2 regions of the Streptomyces sp. NPDC005808 genome follow, and region 2 is predicted to be linked to the other one. Evidence: riboswitches for the same ligand, from Rfam matches in the RefSeq annotation. Region 2 holds a riboswitch; the other holds the start of a gene.

Region 1 (3,475 bases), on a different contig from region 2:
CTCGCGCCAGGACGGCCGGTCCTCCAGGAGCTGCCGGTAGGCCAGCAGTCCGCGCACGATGTTCTTCGACAGCTCGGTGCGGTCGACCCGCACGATCGCCTTCCGGCCCTCGCCGATCTGCTCACGCAGGGTGGCCATCCGGTCGGCGACATCCGCCTCGTGCGAACGCCGGCGCAGGAAGTCCGCGTCCGCGCCGAGCCCGTGCACACCGACGCGGGTGTCACCGAGGCCGCCGGCCAGCTCCTGCGCGCACGCGGTGAACGCGGAAGCCCAGCGGTGGGTGAGGAAGCCGAGCCGGTCCGCGCCGAGCATGCCGCGCAGCACCTGCTCGGCGATGTCGTCGGGGAGCATGCGGAAGTAGTCGACCGGCGCCCACGGCGTGTGCGAGAAGTGACCGATCCGCAGGTCCGGGCGGAGTTCCCGCAGCATGCCGGGGACGAGGGTCAGGTGGTAGTCCTGTACGACCACCACGGCGCCCTCGGCCGCCTCGTCGGCCAGCGCCTGCGCGAACGCCCGGTTGTAGGCCTCGTACGACGCCCACTGGCGCCGGAACTCCACGTCGAAGACCGGCTCCAGCGGCGTCTGGTACAGCATGTGGTGGACGAACCACAGCACGGAGTTCGCGATGCCGTTGTAGGCGTCCGCGTGCACCTCGGCGTCGATGTCCAGCATCCGTACGCCGTCCTCGCCGACCCCGCGCCGCACCGCCTCGCGGTCCCCGTCGCCGAGCGCCGAGCACACCCACAGGGCGCCCGCGTCCGGGCCGATCGCCGACAGGCCCGAGACCAGGCCGCCGCCGCCGCGCCTGGCCTGTAGCTCGCCGTCCTCGCGCACGTCGTAGGAGACCGGGCCGCGGTTGGACGCGACGAGGATCCCGTGGGAGCCCTGCGGTGATGCCGTGGAAGCAGCAGTCGAAGCGGTGGAAGCCATACGCGTCAATCTAGCCCGGCCCGGAAACGCTCAAACGTACGGACGGGGTACTGCGCAGACGTATACAGCCGCCGGATTACGCCGCTTTGCGTGACTGATACTCCGAGATTTCCGCCATGGGAGGCCGTTCCTCCGTATCGACGGAGTAGGTGCGCGCCTCGAAGCCGGACTCGCCCCGTTCGAACTGGGTGATGGCCGGCCGGATGAGATGGCCGCGGGCGAGCCGGAGCTGTGCGGTGCGGTAGATCGCGGCGGACATCCGGCCCAGCGCCTGGCCGTCCTGGTGCCGGTGCTTGCGCACACCGACATCGACCTGGGCGAGCGCGTCGAGCCCCACCAGGTGCAGCGCGTCGACGAGCATGCCGAGCTCCACGCCGTATCCGACGGGGAACGGGAGCTGTTCGAGGAGGGTACGGCGGGCCGCGTACTCGCCGCCGAGCGGCTGGACGAAGCCGGCCAGCTGCGGCCAGTGCATGTTCAGCAGGGGGCGGGCCATCAGTTCGGTGACCCGGCCGCCCTGACCGGCCGCGGTCCTGCCGGAGGTGGGCTCACCCGGCAGGTTCAGCGGGCGGTCGTACATCGCCTTGACCAGGTCCACACCCGGATCGGTGAGCAGCGGTCCCACGATCCCGGACACGAAGTCCGAGGAGAACTCCTTGAGGTCCGCGTCGATGAAACAGACGATGTCACCGCTCGTCACCAGGAGTGACCGCCACAGGACCTCGCCCTTGCCGGGCACGGTCGGGATGCGGGGAAGTATTTCGTCCCGGTGAACGACCCGGGCGCCGGCGGCGGCGGCGACCTCGGAGGTGCGGTCCGTCGAGCCCGAGTCGATGACGACGATCTCGTCGACGAGGGGCACTTTGCGGGTCATCAGATCGCGGCGGATGATGGAGACGATCTCGCCTACCGTGGCCTCCTCGTTGAGCGCGGGCAGGACCACGCTCACCGTGGAGTTGGTGGATCGTTTCGCGGCTATGAGCTTCTTGAGCGGCCGGTCGGTCACGGACCAGGAGCGCGTGCTCAGCCAGCGCTCGACGTCTTCAAGCACGTGCGGCTCTCCCTTGCGTTCATTGGGATGCTTGTGCCCGTCTCCGCGGCAGCGTTCGGTGGGTCGCTGGCATCTCGCGGTTCGGACGGCTCTCTCCACCATCCAGGCCTTCGGTTACAGTCTTGAACAACGCTGATGACCATCGCATGTCGGGGGTCGTCCGGCGCACAACTGAATACCGCTCATCCAGAGGGGCAGAGGGATACGGCCCGTTGAAGCCCCGGCAACCCTCCAGCTGGTTCTTGTCACATCGACGTGGCGGGGCTCCCGGCTCGGGAAGGTGCCAAATCCGTCTCACGGCGAAGTGCGTCGTGAGGAAGATGAGGAGAAAGGGCCTCGCCTCCATGGCTGCGCAGACAGTTGCAAGCACCACGAACACCGTGACCTCCCCGGATTCCGCGAAGACCGTCGATCTGGGCCCCGCCGCCGCGCTTTCCTGCCGCGAGTGCGGACACCGCGTACCGCTCGGTCCGTTCTTCGCCTGCGAGGAGTGTTTCGGGCCGCTGGAGATCGCGTACGACTTCTCGGCCTACGAGACCGAGGACCTCCGCAAGCGCATCGAAGCGGGCCCCGCGAACATCTGGCGCTACGCACCGCTCCTGCCGGTCCCGGCGGACGTCGCGGAGAAGCCGAACATCAACCCCGGCTGGACCAAGCTCGTCAAGGCCGACAACCTGGCCCGCGCGCTGGGCGTCACCCCCGGCAAGCTCTTCGTCAAGGACGACTCCGGCAACCCGACGCACTCCTTCAAGGACCGCGTCGTCGCCCAGGCCATCGAGGCCGCCCGTGCCTTCGACTTCACCACCCTCTCCTGCTCCTCCACCGGCAACCTCGCGGGCGCCGTGGGCGCCGCCGCGGCCCGCGCCGGCTTCCGCTCCTGCGTCTTCATCCCGCACGACCTGGAGCAGGGCAAGATCGTCATGGCCGCGGTGTACGGCGGCGAGCTCGTCGGCATCGAGGGCAACTACGACGACGTGAACCGCTTCTGCTCCGAGCTGATCGGCGACCCGGCCGGCGAGGGCTGGGGCTTCGTCAACGTCAACCTGCGGCCGTACTACGCGGAGGGCTCCAAGACCCTCGCGTACGAGATCTGCGAGCAGCTCGGCTGGCAGCTCCCCGACCAGCTGGTCATCCCGATCGCCTCCGGCTCCCAGCTCACGAAGATCGACAAGGGCCTGCGGGAGCTGATCAAGCTCGGGCTCGTGGCGGACAAGCCGTACAAGATCTTCGGCGCCCAGGCCGAGGGCTGCTCACCGGTGTCGGTCGCCTACAAGGCAGGCCATGACGTCGTACGGCCCCAGAAGCCGAACACCATCGCCAAGTCGCTCGCCATCGGCAACCCGGCCGACGGGCCGTACGTGCTCGACATCGCGCGGCGTACCGGCGGCGCCGTGGAGGACGTCAACGACGAGCAGGTCGTCGAGGCGATCAAGCTCCTCGCCCAGACGGAGGGCATCTTCGCCGAGACCGCGGGTGGCGTGACGGTGGGTGTGG
Region 2 (3,475 bases):
CGGCCTGGAAGATGACCGGGCGGCCCTGCGGGCTGCGGGGTACGTTGAACTGCCCCTCGATGTCGAAGTGCTGTCCCTTGTGCACGAAGGCTCCGGCCGTCGCGTCCCGCAGGAAGGTGCCGCTCGCCTGGTCGGCGACGATCTCGTCCCCGTGCCAGGAGTCGAACAGTTCGTTGGTGGTGGCCAGGAACTCCTTGGCCCGGGAGTACCGCTCCTCCTGTGGGAGGAAGCCGCCGCGGCGGAAGTTCTCGCCGGTGAAGGCGTCCCAGGAGGTGACGACGTTCCAGGCGGCGCGCCCGCCGGAGAGGTGGTCGAGGCTCGCGAACTGGCGGGCCACCTCGTAGGGCTCGTTGAACGTGGAGTTGATGGTGCCGGTCAGTCCGAGGTGTTCGGTGACGGCGGCGAGCGCGCTCAGGACCGTGAAGGTGTCGGGACGTCCGACCACGTCCAAGTCGTATATTTTGCCGCCCTGTTCGCGCAGTCGCAGGCCTTCGGCGAGAAACAGGAAGTCGAACTTGGCGCGTTCGGCGGTCCGCGCGAAGTGTGCGAACGAGGTGAACTCGATGTGGCTGCCGGCCTCGGGGTCGCTCCACACGGTGGTGTTGTTGACGCCGGGGAAGTGCGCCGCGAGGTGGATCTGCTTGAGCGGCTTGTCCGTTGACTTGCTCATGAGTGAAGTCCCTCCGGCTCAGGCGTGTGCGGCGGCGTAGCGGTTGGCGGGGCGGGCGAGCCCCAGCAGCCCGCGCAGGGTGTCGGCCTCGTAGGAGTGCCGGAAGGCGTCGCGGCGCTGGAGTTCGGGGACCAGGCCCCGGGTGATCGCCGGGAGGTCGTGCCCGGCGACGGCCGGCCGAAGCCGGAAGCCGGTCAGCCCGGACTGCTGCAACTCCTGGAGCAGATCGGCCAGTTGTACGGGGGTGCCGGTAAACACCCGTGCGTCGCTGGTGTACGGGTAACCGGCAAGGGCGTCGAGCCTCTCTCGCCGGTCCGCAGCGGCGGCGGGGTCCTTGTCCAGGAACACCACCAGGTCACCGAAGAGGTGCAACGGCTCCTCGGCGCGTCCGGCCGCTTCCTGTTCGGTGCGGACCGCGGCGACGATGGCGCGCGCCTGCGCGGAGTCGTGCGGAGTGACGTATCCGATGTCGGTGCTGCGTCCGAGCAGCCGGAAGGGCGCCCCCGTCGTGGACTCGTGGGCCAGTGCGGTGACCAGGGGCTGACCCTGCGGTGGGCGGGGTGTGATGGAGGGGCCCTTGACGCTGAAGTGCTTGCCCTCGAAGTCGATGTAGTGCAGTTTGTCGCGGTCGACGAACCGGCCGGTGGCGACGTCCCGGATCTCCACGTCGTCCTCCCAGCTGTCCCACAGCCGGCGCACCGCCTCGACGTAGTCGGCGGTCTCGTCGAAGAGGTCGACGATCAACTCCTGCAGGGCCGGAGTCTCCAGGTCTTCGACACGGAGCTTGGGGAACTCACGGCGTCCGAAGTGAGCGGCCTCGTGTCGTCGCGCGGACGCCTGCACCCGCACGCCGGCACGGCCGGTGCTCACATAGTCGAGGGTGGCGATGGCCTTGGATATGTGGAAGGGCTCCGAGTGGGTGGTCACCACGCTCGGCACCAGCCCTATGTGGCTGGTCAGCGGCGCAACGCGGGCGGCGATGAGGACGGCGTCGAGTCGGCCGCGTACCTGGTCGGTGCGTGGGTCCGGTTCGCTGAGGCGCGCGGACTGCAGGCCGAGGCCGTCCTCGATGGTCACGAAGTCGAGCAGGCCACGCTCGGCCTCGGTGACCAGGTCGGTCCAGTACGAGGCGGTGAACAGGTCGTGGGGGCGGGCCACCGGCTCGCGCCAGGCGGCGGGGTGCCAGCCCGCGCCGTCGAGGGCGACAGCCAGGTGCAGTGCGGAGGGAGAAGAGGAGGACGAGGGCAACGACGTTGACGAGGACACGAAAGGGGTGCCTTCCTGATCGACCGTGTGAGATCGCCGGGCCTCGGCTGGGAGGGTGCGGCGGCGGGGTGACAGGTCAGGGACGACAGAGCGCGCCGGCCACGCGCTGAAGGTCGATGTGCGGCCGGGAGTACAGGTGCACGCGGCGGCGCGGGGCGAGAACCAGGACACGGAGACGGGGCACGGTCTGCACGTCCGTCACCTCCGCCCTTCCGGCTCGGCGGGCTGGAGGCCGCCGGCATCGCGCTTGCGGAACCCGGGGCGGGCACCGCCTGGTCGTCACCTGGAGCACCCCGCCGCGGAGGAGGGTTGCCGGTCAGCAAGCCAGGGCTTGACGCTGACGCTCATAACCTGCTGGGGACGTTACGGGAGGCCACAGCGGTGCGCAATGGGCCGGGGATCATGGTCGTGATCACGCCGCCGCGCGTCCTCAGGAGGGTCAACCACTGGGCTGCGCAATCTGTTCCACGCCTCCCGTACGGCCTGAGGCACGCTGGATGACCACCTGATGAGACTGCGCCGGAGGCCTTCTTGACGACCTCACGGAGCGCACCGACACTGACGGGGACGGTCACGATTGTCAGCGCCCTTCGGGCAGGTTCACCCTGCCTGTGAGGTCATCGGCCCCGGCCCGCTGGCAGGCAACCCTTCCACCGCGACGGGGTGCCCCGGGTGACGACCCGGTTCCGCCGGTGCGGCGGGACAAGCGTGGTCTCGCGTCTCGCGAGCCCCGAGTGCGGGACAGGTGGGAATGGCCAACAGCGGTTTGACGAGACGCCTGCACATCGATCTGTTGCGTGTCTCCAGCGCCTACTAGTCCGAGCGATCCGGACCAGTACGTAGCGCAGTCACTCCGTTCCGCCGCGGTGCCCACAAGGTGGCCGTGGCCTCCTCGTCCCATGGAGAGTCATGTCCGAGACAATCTCGCACGCCTCAAACACCGGTACGTCCAGCACGTGTACGTCAACTCCGTGCGCACCCAGCTCACTTGACGCGGTCCCCCATCCCCGGATCGCCGCGATCCCGTCCGCCCGCCCACACCGATTCCGCAGCCGTATCGGAGTGGGTCTCGCCGGCGGCTTCTACCCTGCCCCGCACCGCTACGAGCTGTATCTGTCCGCGCGCTGTCCCCTCTCGCTACGGGTTTCCATCACGCACGGCCTGCTGGGTCTCAAGGACTCGGTCGCCATCACACGGCTGGCGCTCCCCGCCGACACCCCCGCCGCGTTCGCCTCCCTGCGCGGGGTGTACGAGGCCACCTGGCACCACTACGACGGTCCGCTGACCGCCCCCGCGCTGTGCGACCGGTGGAGCGGACGTGTCGTCAGCAACCACACGCCCGACATCCTGCGCGACCTCGGCGATCTCTTCCCCGACCGCGCCGGATCCTGCCGCTCCCCGCTCCGCCCGTCGGAACTCGCCGCGGACGTCGACGCCCTGCGCGACCTCCTCGACCGGGATGTCACACCGGGCGCGCCGCTACAGGAACGGTCGGCCGCTCTCGACCTGCTGAACCGTCAACTCACCGCCGGTCCCTAT

What was found. Region 2 has a riboswitch for S-adenosylmethionine ahead of ACFYPC_RS29450 (putative leader peptide). Riboswitches for the same ligand answer to the same signal wherever they lie in the genome.
Region 1: another riboswitch for S-adenosylmethionine. It lies ahead of thrC (threonine synthase); the one in region 2 lies ahead of ACFYPC_RS29450 (putative leader peptide).

The regions. Positions count from the first base shown of each region.
Region 1 covers NZ_JBIAIK010000017.1:19,656-23,130, reverse strand. Annotated here, with positions in the region: gene ACFYPC_RS30525 (trehalose-6-phosphate synthase) at 1-930, opposite strand, end outside; gene ACFYPC_RS30520 (glucosyl-3-phosphoglycerate synthase) at 1,007-1,981, opposite strand; SAM riboswitch class I at 2,161-2,308, shown strand; gene thrC (threonine synthase) at 2,326-3,475, shown strand, end outside.
Region 2 covers NZ_JBIAIK010000016.1:3,372-6,846, forward strand. Annotated here, with positions in the region: gene ACFYPC_RS29440 (NtaA/DmoA family FMN-dependent monooxygenase) at 1-670, opposite strand, end outside; gene ACFYPC_RS29445 (LLM class flavin-dependent oxidoreductase) at 689-1,936, opposite strand; gene ACFYPC_RS29450 (putative leader peptide) at 2,013-2,129, opposite strand; SAM riboswitch class IV at 2,175-2,288, opposite strand; SAM riboswitch class IV at 2,506-2,651, shown strand; gene ACFYPC_RS29455 (putative leader peptide) at 2,688-2,753, shown strand; gene ACFYPC_RS29460 (glutathione S-transferase family protein) at 2,846-3,475, shown strand, end outside.